2 regions of the Enterobacter sp. ECC-175 genome follow, and region 1 is predicted to be linked to the other one. Evidence: predicted binding sites of a transcription regulator. Region 1 holds the regulator's gene; the other holds the start of a gene.
The links. Region 1 encodes CRP, which controls carbon source genes, mostly activating them, when cyclic AMP is high. Its sites were predicted from a motif close to ATGTGANNNNNNTCACAT; they were not measured.

Region 1 (6,630 bases):
AGAACGGCTTGTCGGCCACGACTACGTAGTCAATCCATGAACCCGGAATATCCACGCGCGGCAGATCGCACTCGTCGTCCACCAGTTCGTTGACCTGAGCAATAACGATCCCGTCGTGGAACGCGGCGGCTTCCACCAGCGCTGGCGTATCTTCGGTACTCGCGCCGGTGTAGATGTTGCCTTTGCGGTCAGCCTTAAAGCCGGCAATCAGCGCCACGTTCGGCGAGAGGTCGACGTACAGGCGGGAGTAGAGTTCGATGTAGGTGTGGATCGCGCCGATTTCGAGCTGGCCATCTTCCAGAAGCTGCGAGATACGCAGGCTCTGCGTGCCGGAGAAGGAGAAGTCCAGCTTGCGGGCGATGCCCTTCTCGAAGATATCCAGATGCTCGCTGCGGCCCACGCTTGGCATAATCATATGCAGGTCGTGGACGATTTGCGGGTTTACTTCAGCAAGCGAGCGGGAAAGGAAATCCGCCTGCTTTTGGTTGTTGCCTTCCAGCACAACCTTGTCGCCGGGGGCGATTAATTTTTCCAGCATGGCGACCAAATCGCCCGTTGGCAGTACCTTGCCCTGCACCGGCACAGAGGCCAGACGACGCGCTTTCTCGGTGCGTCGAGTGTTCCACTGCCGAGTGGGTGTTTGCCCAGATAACATTATTAACCTCCTGATTCAGCACATCATTCTGATTGCTTAACGTTGAGTGAAGTGTGCGCTCTGGTGAGAAAGGCATCAATTAAGCGTAGGGCGGAATCATTAGCCTGAGAGTAATAATCTCGGTAAATATTTGTGATCGGGATCAGTTCATGTTTCGGAAAACCAGGCTAAACGGGGTACAATTCGGAAGGTATCGTAAATAACTGACAACAATTAACATCGCCGTTATGACCCAAATAATCCCGTCCGACTTCGAGATCGCAGGCGAAGAGAGCGCCGAGTTCGTGCCCATGCGCGGCGCGGCAAACCCGCACCTGCAAACCATGCTGCCGCGCCTGATCCGCCGCAGGCTTCAGTTCACGCCGCACTGGCAGCGCCTGGATTTGCCGGACGGCGACTTCGTGGACCTCGCCTGGAGCGAAGATCCCGAGCAGGCCCGCCACAAGCCGCGGCTGGTGGTGTTTCACGGTCTGGAGGGCAGCCTGCACAGCCCGTACGCGCACGGCCTGATCCAGGCCGCGAAAGAACGCGGCTGGCTCGGCGTAGTGATGCATTTTCGCGGATGCAGCGGCGAACCGAACCGCCAGAAGCGGATTTACCATTCGGGTGAAACCGAAGACGGCACGTGGTTTTTAACGTGGCTGCGGGATAATTTTGGCCGCGTGCCGACGGCGGCGGTGGGCTATTCACTCGGCGGGAACATGCTGGCCTGCCTGCTGGCAAAAGAAAAAGACGCGGTTCCGCTGGATGCCGCCGTCATCGTCTCCGCACCGTTTATGCTCGAGCAGTGCAGTTACCATATGGAAAAAGGGTTTTCCCGGGTCTACCAGCGCTACCTGCTCAACCTGCTGAAGGCCAACGCCGCGCGCAAGCTCAAGGCCTATCCGGATACGCTGCCCGTCAGCCTGCAGCAGCTTAAGCGCGTAAAACGCCTGCGCGAGTTTGACGATCTGATTACCTCAAAGATCCACGGCTTCGCCGACGCGATTGACTATTACCGCCAGTGCAGCGCGATGCCGTTGCTCAATCAAATTACAAAGCCGACGCTGATTATTCACGCGAAAGACGATCCGTTCATGGATCATCACTCGATTCCGGCTCCCGAGCATTTACCGGCGAACGTGCAGTACCAGCTCACCGAGTACGGCGGGCACGTCGGCTTCGTCGGCGGCACGCTGCGCCGACCGAAAATGTGGCTGGAGACGCGTATCCCCGACTGGCTTACGACTTATCTGGAAGGTGTTAAATGATTATCCCCTGGCAGGATCTGTCTCCCGAAACGCTCGATAATCTGATTGAAAGCTTTGTATTACGCGAAGGCACCGATTATGGTGAACAAGAGCGTTCGCTTGAACAAAAGGTCGACGATGTGAAGCGCCAGCTGAAAAGCGGCGACGTGGTGCTGGTGTGGTCAGAACTGCATGAAACGGTCAATATCATGCCCCGCAACGCGTTTCACGGCTGATCTTTACATCTTTCCAGTCAGGGAGTTGCTATGTCTGCCAGACATCCGGTTATTGCCGTAACGGGTTCGAGTGGTGCGGGCACCACTACCACCAGCCTCGCCTTTCGCAAAATTTTCGCCCAGCTCAACCTGCGGGCGGCAGAGGTTGAGGGCGACAGCTTTCACCGCTACACGCGCCCCGAAATGGACATGGCCATCCGCAAGGCGCGCGATATGGGCAAACACATCAGCTATTTCGGCCCGGAGGCCAACGATTTCGGCCTGCTGGAGCAGACGTTTATTGAATACGGCCAGACCGGCAAGGGGCAGTCGCGCAAGTACCTGCACACCTATGACGAAGCCGTGCCGTGGAATCAGGTTCCGGGCACCTTCACCCCGTGGCAGCCGCTGCCGGAGCCAACGGACGTGCTGTTTTACGAAGGGCTGCACGGCGGCGTGGTCACCCCGCAGCACGACGTGGCGCGCCACGTTGACCTGCTGGTCGGCGTGGTGCCTATCGTCAACCTGGAGTGGATCCAGAAGCTCACCCGCGACATCAGCGAGCGCGGGCACTCGCGCGAGGCGGTAATGGACTCCGTGGTGCGCTCCATGGAAGATTACATCAACTACCTGACGCCGCAGTTCTCACGCACCCACATCAACTTCCAGCGCGTGCCGACGGTAGACACCTCCAACCCGTTCGCGGCGAAAAGCATTCCTTCTCTGGACGAAAGCTTCGTGGTGATCCATTTCCGCAATCTGGAAGGGATTGATTACCCGTGGCTGCTGGCGATGCTGCAGGGTTCGTTTATTTCTCATATGAACACACTGGTGGTTCCGGGCGGGAAAATGGGGCTGGCGATGGAGTTAATCATGACGCCGCTGGTGCAGCGGCTGATGGAAGGCAAGCAGATCGCGTGAGCATATTCCCTCTCCCCGTGGGAGAGGGCTAGAGTGTGGGCATCAACAGGCGCGATGCCCCGACATTACGCTTCGATCACCTCATATGAATGGGTAATGTTCACCGCTTTCTCCAGCATGAGCGCCACGGAGCAGTACTTCTCAGCGGACAGGTCAACCGCGCGCGCCACCGCCGCGTCTTTCAGCTCTTTGCCCGTGACGATAAAGTGCAGGTTGATGTGCGTGAACAGGCGCGGCGCCTCTTCGCGACGTTCCGACGTCAGCTTCACTTCGCAATTGGTCACCTCCTGACGGCCTTTCTGCAGGATAGACACCACGTCAATCGCGCTGCATCCGCCTGCCGCCATCAGCACCATCTCCATCGGGCTTGGCGCTTTATCGCCGGAGTTACCGTCCATCAAAATCTGGTGGCCGGAAGCGGACTCGCCCAGGAAGGTTAGCCCTTCGACCCATTTCACACGCGCTTGCATATTTATTAACTCCAACGTTGCATTTTTGGTGACAGATTACGCGCGCGTTACATTTCTCGCAACGGAAGGCGACCTGCATCATGCTGAAGCGAGACACCAGGAGACACGCGGCAAAAGCTATGCTAAAACACTCTGGATGCTACAGTAATACATTGACGTTACACATGTATGCAGAGGACATCAAACTTTACTGGCTGCGACACATTAGACGGCCGACTTCCCAGGTATGGGTAAGAATTCGATTGCAAACCCAGAGTCAGGATGCAACGTATGGCTCTGGAGACAGCTTATAACAGAGGATAACAGCGCATGGTGCTTGGCAAACCGCAAACAGACCCGACTCTCGAATGGTTCTTGTCTCATTGCCACATTCATAAGTACCCATCAAAGAGCACGCTGATTCACCAGGGTGAAAAAGCGGAAACGTTGTATTACATCGTTAAAGGCTCGGTGGCAGTGCTGATCAAAGATGAAGAAGGGAAAGAGATGATCCTTTCTTATCTGAACCAGGGCGATTTCATCGGTGAACTGGGCCTGTTTGAAGAAGGCCAGGAACGTAGCGCCTGGGTTCGTGCAAAGACAGCATGTGAAGTGGCTGAAATTTCTTACAAAAAGTTCCGTCAGCTGATCCAGGTTAACCCGGACATCCTGATGCGTCTTTCTTCGCAGATGGCGCGCCGCCTGCAGGTTACGTCTGAAAAAGTGGGCAACCTCGCCTTCCTCGACGTCACCGGTCGTATCGCACAGACCCTGCTGAACTTGGCGAAACAGCCAGACGCCATGACCCACCCTGACGGCATGCAAATTAAAATTACCCGCCAGGAGATTGGTCAGATCGTCGGTTGCTCCCGTGAAACGGTGGGTCGTATTCTAAAAATGCTGGAAGATCAGAACCTGATCTCTGCACACGGTAAAACCATCGTGGTTTACGGAACCCGTTAATTCCGGTCAAACGGCGTGCCACCGCAGGGTGTCACGCCGTTTTTGTCTCTATCCCCCATGTGGCGCAGGCTGATCTATCACCCGGAAGTAAACTACGCACTGCGACAAACGCTGGTGTTGTGCCTGCCCGTGGCCATTGGCCTCATTCTTGGACATCTCCAGCAGGGGCTGCTGTTTTCCCTGGTGCCCGCCTGCTGCAACATTGCCGGGCTGGACACGCCGCACAAGCGCTTTTTCAAACGCCTGATCGTTGGCGGCAGCCTGTTTGCCGGCTGTAGCCTCGCCGTTCAGCTGCTGCTGGCGCGCGATATTCCACTGCCGCTGATTTTAACCGTACTGGCGATGACGCTCGGCGTTACCGCTGAAATCAGTTCGCTGCACGCCCGCCTGCTGCCCGCCTCGCTGATCGCCGCCATTTTCACCCTAAGCCTCGCGGGCAATATGCCGGTATGGGAGCCGCTGCTGATCTACGCCCTCGGCACGCTGTGGTACGGCGTATTCAACTGGTTTTGGTTCTGGCTGTGGCGGGAACAGCCGCTGCGCGAATCCCTGAGCCTGCTCTACGTTCAGCTGGCCGACTACTGCGAAGCCAAATACACCCTGCTCACGCAGCATACCGACCCGGAAAAATCCCTGCCGCCACTGCTGACGCGCCAGCAGAAGGTGGTCGATCTCATCAGCCAGTGCTACCAGCAGCTGCACATGCTCGCCGCGAATAAAAACCACGAGTACAAGCGGCTGCTGCGCATCTTCCAGGTGGGGCTGGATCTGCAGGAGCATATCTCCGTGAGCCTGCACCACCCGCAGGAGGTGCAGAAGCTGGTCGAGCGCAGCCACGCGGAAGCGGTGATCCGCTGGAACGCGCAGACGGTTTCGGCGCGCCTGCGCGTGCTGGCTGACGACATTCTGTATCACCGCTTTCCCACGCGCTTCAGCATGGAAAAGCAGCTCGGCGCGCTGGAGAAAATTGCCCGCCAGCATCCTGATAACCCGGTCGGCCAGTTCGCGGCATGGCACTTCAGCCGCATCGCCCGCGTTTTGCGCACGCAGCGCCCGCTCTACCCGCGCGACCTGATGGCCGACAAGCAGAAGCGCCTGCCGCTGCTGCCCGCCCTGAAAAGCTATCTGTCGCTTAAATCCGCCGCCCTGCGCAACGCCGCGCGCATCAGCGTGATGTTGAGCATCGCCAGCCTGATGGGCATGGCGCTGCACCTGCCGAAGCCGTACTGGATCCTCATGACCGTGCTGTTTGTTACCCAAAACGGCTACGGGGCGACGCGCGTGCGCATTCTGCACCGGGCGGGCGGCACGATGGCGGGGCTAATTATTGCGGGCGTAACGCTGCACTTCCACGTGCCGGAAGGGTATACGCTGGCGGGAATGCTGGTGGTTACGCTGGTGAGCTACCTGATCATCCGCAAAAACTACGGCTGGGCGATGGTCGGCTTTACGGTGACCGCGGTGTATACCCTGCAGCTGCTCACGCTCAACGGCGAGCAGTTTATCGTCGCCAGGCTGGTTGATACGCTGATTGGCTGCCTGATCGCCTTCGGCGGCATGGTCTGGCTGTGGCCGCAGTGGCAGAGCGGGCTGCTGCGCCAGAACGCCCACGACGCGCTCGAAGCCGACCAGGATGCCATCCGCTTAATCCTGAGCAACGATCCGCAGCCTTCGCCGCTGGCGTATCAGCGCATGCGGGTCAATCAGGCGCACAACGCCCTGTTCAACTCCCTTAATCAGGCGATGCAGGAGCCGGGCTTTAACTCGCACTATCTCGCCGACATGAGGCTATGGGTGACGCACAGCCAGTTTATCGTTGAGCATATCAACGCCATGACCACGCTGGCGCGCGAGCACACGATGCTGACGCCGGATCTGGCGCAGCGCTATTTGCAATCATGTGAAATTGGCCTGCAGCGCTGTCAGCAGCGGCTGGAGTATGATGCGCCGGGCGAGTCGGGGGATTCAAACATTCTGGAAGCGCCGGAAACGCTGACCCACGGGCCGATGAGCACCCTGGAGCAGCATTTGCAGCGCGTGCTGGGCCACCTGAACACCATGCACACCATTTCGTCGGTGGCATGGCGCCAGCGCCCGCATCACGGGATTTGGTTAACGCGCATTTTAAAACGCACGCCGTACTGAGTGTGTCGCGTGAGATTATCCCCGGACGATCTTCCCGACCGCTGCGGCAAACC
Region 2 (6,630 bases), 1.1 Mb from region 1:
GTGCAGATGGTCAGCGCTTTCGCACCAAACTCAGCCGCCACGCCGTAGATGCCCGCCGCTTCCATTTCCACGCCCAGGATGCCGTACTTCTCCATCACGTCGAACATTTCGCCGTCAGGAGAGTAGAACAGATCGGCAGAGAACAGGTTGCCCACGCGTGCGTCAACGCCCAGCGCTTTTGCCGCGTCAACCGCGTTGCGCACCATGTCGAAGTCTGCGATGGCGGAGAAGTCGTGATCCTTAAAGCGGATACGGTTTACTTTGGAGTCGGTACATGCGCCCATGCCGATAACCACGTCGCGCAGCTTAACGTCCATACGCACCGCGCCGCAGGAGCCCACGCGAATGATTTTCTTCACGCCGAAGTCGGTGATCAGCTCTTTGGTGTAGATGGAGCAGGATGGGATGCCCATGCCGTGGCCCATAACGGAGATCTTGCGGCCTTTGTATGTCCCGGTGAAGCCCAGCATGCCGCGAACGTTGTTCACTTCACGCACGTCTTCGAGGAAAGTTTCCGCAATGTGCTTCGCGCGCAGCGGGTCGCCCGGCATCAATACGACGTCAGCGAAATCACCCATTTCTGCATTAATGTGAGGAGTTGCCATCTTCAGTTCCTTTTCATTTTTAAATTCTCCCTCTCCCTGTGGGAGAGGGTTGGGGTGAGGGCATTAGACCGCACCCGTGTTTCTCGTGGGAGAGTGCCGGGGTGAGGCCATCAGACCGCACCCAAAATGATTCAGAACATAGCCTTGCCATATTCCATATCGGACGTACCAAAGTATTTCGCAATCGTCTGGCCGATGTCCGCGAAGGTTTCACGGTGTCCCAGCGAGCCTGGTTTGACTTTCGGGCCGTACACCAGCACCGGAATATGCTCGCGGGTGTGGTCGGTACCGGTCCAGGTTGGGTCGCAGCCGTGGTCAGCGGTCAGGATCAGAATGTCGTCTTCTCCTACCAGCTCCATCAGCTCCGGCAGACGGCGGTCGAACAGCTCCAGACCGGCAGCATAGCCCGCCACGTCGCGACGGTGGCCCCAGGAGGAGTCGAAGTCGACGAAGTTGGTGAAGACAATGGTCTTGTCGCCCGCTTCCTTCATCTCTTTGATGGTCGCATCAAACAGCGCGTCCAGACCGGTGGCTTTCACTTTTTTGGTAATGCCGCAGTTAGCGTAGATATCCGCGATTTTACCCACGGAGACCACGTGGCCGTCTTTCTCTTCGACCAGCTTTTGCAGCACGGTAGGCGCCGGTGGCTCAACGGCCAGGTCATGACGGTTACCGGTACGCTGGAAGTTACCCGCCTTGTCGCCGATAAACGGACGCGCAATCACGCGGCCAATGTTGTAACCGCCTTCGGTCAGCTCTTCACGGGCGATTTCGCACAGCTCGTAGAGTTTATCCAGGCCAAATGTTTCTTCGTGGCAGGCAATCTGGAATACGGAGTCAGCGGAGGTGTAGAAAATCGGCTTACCGGTTTTCATGTGCTCTTCGCCGAGCTGGTCCAGGATCACGGTACCGGAAGAGTGGCAGTTACCGAGGTAGCCCGGCAGGTTGGCGCGCTTCACCAGCTTGTCCAGCAGCTCCTGCGGGAAGCTGTTCTCGTGATCGGAGAAATAGCCCCAGTCGAACAGCACCGGCACACCGGCAATTTCCCAGTGGCCAGACGGGGTATCTTTACCGGAAGAGAGCTCGTGAGCCCAGGCGTAGGCGCCCACCACTTCCGCGTTGCCGTCCATACCGGCTGCGATTTTACCGGTAGAACCTTCATGCGCCTTCACCAGACCGAGGCGGGTCAGGTTTGGCAGATTCAGCGGGCCTTTACGACCGTTGTCCGCTTCGCCCTTCGCACAGGCTTCCGCGATGTGGCCCATGGTATCGGAACCCACGTCGCCAAAACGTTCTGCATCTTCGGTTGCGCCGATGCCGAATGAGTCCAGCACCATAATAAATGCACGTTTCATAATTGTTCTCCGTACTCAGTGCTTAAAAAATAGGGATCAGATCAGTATACAGTCATTCGATGATGCGACGATAGACGCAAGGCGTGCTTTCTGGTGCTTTATCGTCAAGGGTAATGGCCGCTTTCACCGCTTTCGCCGCATCCTGCCAGCTGGCCTCATCCTTCGCGTGGATCACCGCCAGCGGGCGCTGCCCGTCAACGCTGTCGCCCAGACGGGCCATCTCGGTAAAGCCGACGCTGTAGTCAATGGTATCTGATGCCTGACGACGACCGCCGCCCATGGAAACGACCGCCATGCCGAGCGCGCGGGTATCCATCGCGGAGACAAATCCTTCCGCGTCGGCATATACCGCCTTGCTGAGCATCGCGGTTGGCAGATATTTCGCATAATTCTCAACGAAGTCGGTTGGGCCTTTTTGCGCCGCCACCATGCGGCCAAAGATCTCCGCCGCCTTACCGTTGTCCAGCACCGCCTGAAGTTTGGCGCGCGCCTCCGCGTCGTCTTTGGCCAGCTTGCCGGAGATTAACATCTCAACGCACAGCGCCATGGTGACGTCGAGCAGACGCGGGTTGCGGTATTCGCCCGTCAGGAACTGCACGGCTTCGCGCACTTCGACGGCGTTACCGGCGCTGGACGCGAGGACCTGGTTCATGTCGGTCAGCAGAGCGGTCGTACGCACGCCCGCACCGTTGGAGACGCCCACAATGGCTTCCGCCAGTGCGGCAGAAAGTTCATAGGTTGGCATAAACGCGCCGCTGCCCACCTTCACGTCCATCACCAGCGCGTCCAGGCCTTCCGCCAGCTTTTTAGCCAGAATCGAGGCGGTGATCAGCGGGATGGAGTCTACGGTGGCGGTAATATCACGCGTCGCGTAAAAACGCTTGTCTGCCGGAGCAAGCGAGCTGGTCTGGCCGATAATCGCCACGCCAACGTCTTTAATAATGTCGCGGAAGCGGCTGTCGTCCGGGAAGATATCGAAGCCCGGAATGGCTTCCAGCTTGTCGAGCGTACCGCCCGTGTGGCCCAGGCCACGCCCGGAAATCATCGGAATGTAACCGCCGCAGGCGGCCACCATCGGGCCAAGCATCAGCGAGGTAACATCACCCACGCCGCCGGTGGAGTGTTTATCCACAATCGGGCCGTTAAGGTTGAGGCTTTTCCAGTCCAGCACGGTTCCTGAATCTCGCATCGCCATGGTCAGCGACACGCGCTCAGGCATCGACATATCGTGGAAGAAGATGGTCATCGCCAGGGCGGCAATCTGCCCTTCAGAGATGGTGTTATCACGAATGCCGTTGATAAAGAAGCGGATCTCTTCGTCGCTTAATGCATGACCATCACGTTTTTTACGAATAATTTCTTGTGCGAGAAACACGGTAACCTCCATGCGGAATCGGGGGAATTGTGGCGGGTGGCGCTACGCTGACCCGCCCTACGACCCTGTAGGCCGGATAAGCGAAGCGTCATCCGGCATTGGCTGACAATCAGTAGCTGCTTGCGCTCTTACCGTCGCCGTGACCCAGCGCTTTCAGCAGGCTTGCCAGCAGGCTGGATGCGCCGAAGCGGTAGTGGCGGGCATCGGCCCAGTCGGCGCCGAACAGTTCGTCCGCGATCGCCAGGAACTGCTGCGCGTCTTCCGCGGTGCGCACGCCGCCCGCCGGTTTGAAGCCAACGGTTTTTGATACGCCCATATCGCGGATCACTTCCATCATGATGCGCGCGCTTTCCGGCGTCGCGTTCACCGGCACTTTACCGGTAGAGGTTTTGATGAAGTCCGCGCCGGCTTTGATGGAGATTTCAGATGCTTTGCGAATCAGCGCTTCTTCTTTCAGCTCGCCGGTTTCGATGATCACTTTCAGCAGCACGTCTGCCGCGGCGCATGCGTCTTTACACGCTTTCACCAGGTCAAAACCTACCTGCTCGTTGCCGGCGATCAGCGCGCGGTACGGGAACACTACGTCAACTTCATCCGCACCGTAGGCAATCGCCGCGCGGGTTTCTGCCAGCGCAATCTCGATGTCGTCGTTACCGTGCGGGAAGTTCGTCACGGTCGCGATACGCACGTCCGGCGTGCCCTGCTCGTTCAGGGTTTTACGCGCGATAGGGATAAAACGCGGGTAAATGCAGACGGCAGCGGTGTTGCCGACGGGGGTTTTCGCCTGATGGCACAGGGCGATGACTTTCTCATTGGTGTCGTCATCGTTCAGGGTGGTCAGGTCCATCAGCTTCAGCGCGCGCAGGCTGCTTGCGGTTAAATCGGTCATAACATTCTCCAACGGCATCGCCGTATAAATTTCACCTTGCGGTCTGTGACTATTCTAACATCCAGCCGCACTCACACTTCGACATTCATCACAGTTAATGAAAACTTCATGCAAATTTGCATTACTGTAATGAGATCGACGTCAAATTTTAACCCGATAACGGCTGCCTAAAACAGCGGTTACCCCTGTGGGATCAATAGCCCCGACGGGATCGCTTCTTAAAATTCTCGGCATCATCCGCAGAACGATAAAGGAAGCGAATATGTCCCACGCCAGCCCCGATGACATGCAGCAACGTTGCCAGCAAATTGTGACAAGCCCGACGTTGAGCCCCGAGCAGAAGCGTCATTTGCTGGCGCTGGAAGCGGAAGACAACCTCCCCTACCCGGCGCTCCCGGCCGCAGCCCGCGCCGCGCTGGACGAAGGCGTTATCTGCGATATGTACGAGGGACACGCCCCCTACAAGCCGCGCTACGTGCTGCCGGACTACGCCAAATTCCTCGCGAACGGTTCAGACTGGCTGGAGCTGGAGGGGGCGCAGGATCTTGATGACGCGCTGTCGCTGCTCACCATCCTCTACCACCATGTTCCCTCCGTTACCTCCATGCCGGTGTACCTGGGCCATCTGGATGCACTGCTGCAGCCGTATGTTAAAATTCTAACACAAGAAGAAATCGATAGCCGAATAAAACGTTTCTGGCGCTACCTGGACCGCACGCTGCCGGATGCCTTTATGCACGCCAACATCGGCCCGGAAGATACGCCCGTCACGCGCGCCATTCTCAGCGCCGATGCTGAGCTTAAGCAGGTTGCACCCAATCTGACCTTTATCTATGACCCACAGGTCACGCCGGACGATCTGCTGCTAAACGTCGCTAATAACATATGTGAATGCAGTAAACCGCACGTTTCTAATGGCCCTGTGAATGATAAAATTTTCACAAAAGGACGCTACGGCGTGGTTAGCTGTTACAACTCCCTGCCGCTCGCGGGCGGCGGCAGCACCCTGGTGCGCCTCAATCTGAAGGCGATTGCCGAGCGCAGCGAATCCATCGAGGACTTCTTCACTCGCGCCCTGCCGCACTACTGCCAGCAGCAGATTGCCATCATCGATGCCCGCTGCGATTTCCTCTATCAGCAGTCCGGCTTCTTTGAGAATAGCTTCCTGGTGAAAGAGGGGCTGATCGACGCCGATCGTTTCGTGCCGATGTTTGGCATGTACGGCCTCGCGGAAGCGGTCAATACGCTGTGCGAAAAGGAAGGTATCGAAGGACGTTACGGCAAGGACGAACGGGCGAACGCGCTGGGCTATCGCATCAGCGAACAGCTCTCGACGTTTGTCGACAAAACGCCGGTAAAACACGGCTGGAAGCAGCGGGCGATGCTGCACGCCCAGTCGGGGATCAGCTCCGACTCAGGCACCACGCCGGGCGCGCGCCTGCCCTATGGCGATGAGCCCGATCCCATCAGCCACCTGCTGGCCGTTGCGCCACACCATCAGTATTACCACGCCGGGATCAGCGACATTCTGACGCTGGAAGAGACGGTTAAGCGCAACCCGCAGGCCGTCGTCCAGCTTTGCCTGGGCGCGTTCAGGGCCGGGATGCGCGAGTTTACCGCTAACGTCGCCGGTAACGATCTGGTACGCGTGACCGGGTACATGGTGCGTTTGTCGGATCTTGAGAAGTACCGCGAGGCGGGGTCACGCACTAACACCACCTGGCTCGGCGAGGAGGCCGCGCGCAATACCCGCATTCTGGAGCGACAGCCGCGAGTGGTGAGCCATGAACAGCAGATGCGCTTTAGTTAGTCAGGTTATCCCGTTTTCCTGCGTGGACGGGCCGGGCAGCCGCCTGGCGCTGTTCCTGCAGGGGTGCAACCTGCGCTGTAAAACCTGCCATAACCCGTGGACGATCGGCCGCTGCAACGACTGCGGCGACTGCGTTCCCCACTGCCCGCACGATGCGCTAAACGTGCAGGCCGGCCGCGTCTGGTGGCAGGAGAGCCTCTGCCACCAGTGCGATACCTGCCTGCATCTGTGCCAGCAGCAGGCGACGCCCATGGCGCAGCGCTACAGCGTCGAGGAGATCCTCGCGCAGGTCCGCAAGGCCTCGCCCTTTATTGAAGGGATCACCGCGAGCGGCGGCGAAGCGACAACCCAGCTGCCGTTTTTGATCGCCCTGTTTTCAGCGATCAAAGCCGACCCTGCCCTGCGCCACTTAACCTGCCTGGTGGACAGCAATGGCCTGCTGAGCGAAACCGGCTGGCAGAAACTCCTTCCGGTGCTTGACGGGGCGATGCTGGATCTCAAGGCGTGGGGCAATGAGCACCACCGCTTCCTGACGGGGCGCGACAATCCTCAGATTAAGCAGAGCATACGCTGGCTGGCCGAACGCCAGCGCCTTA

Region 2: deoC (deoxyribose-phosphate aldolase) is a predicted target of CRP. The motif match lies at 4,354-4,371, and genes of this name have one in related genera.

Annotation. Positions count from the first base shown of each region.
Region 1 covers NZ_CP143776.1:195,877-202,506, forward strand. The annotation lists gene mdcA (malonate decarboxylase subunit alpha) at 1-655, opposite strand, end outside; gene V1599_RS01070 (hydrolase) at 883-1,905, shown strand; gene V1599_RS01075 (YheU family protein) at 1,902-2,120, shown strand; gene V1599_RS01080 (phosphoribulokinase) at 2,151-3,020, shown strand; gene V1599_RS01085 (OsmC family protein) at 3,086-3,490, opposite strand; gene crp (cAMP-activated global transcriptional regulator CRP) at 3,800-4,432, shown strand; gene V1599_RS01095 (YccS/YhfK family putative transporter) at 4,490-6,577, shown strand; gene V1599_RS01100 (aspartate aminotransferase family protein) at 6,593-6,630, opposite strand, start outside.
Region 2 covers NZ_CP143776.1:1,263,308-1,269,937, reverse strand. The annotation lists gene deoD (purine-nucleoside phosphorylase) at 1-605, opposite strand, end outside; gene deoB (phosphopentomutase) at 737-1,960, opposite strand; gene deoA (thymidine phosphorylase) at 2,013-3,335, opposite strand; gene deoC (deoxyribose-phosphate aldolase) at 3,445-4,224, opposite strand; gene V1599_RS05985 (YjjI family glycine radical enzyme) at 4,487-6,034, shown strand; gene V1599_RS05980 (YjjW family glycine radical enzyme activase) at 6,009-6,630, shown strand, end outside.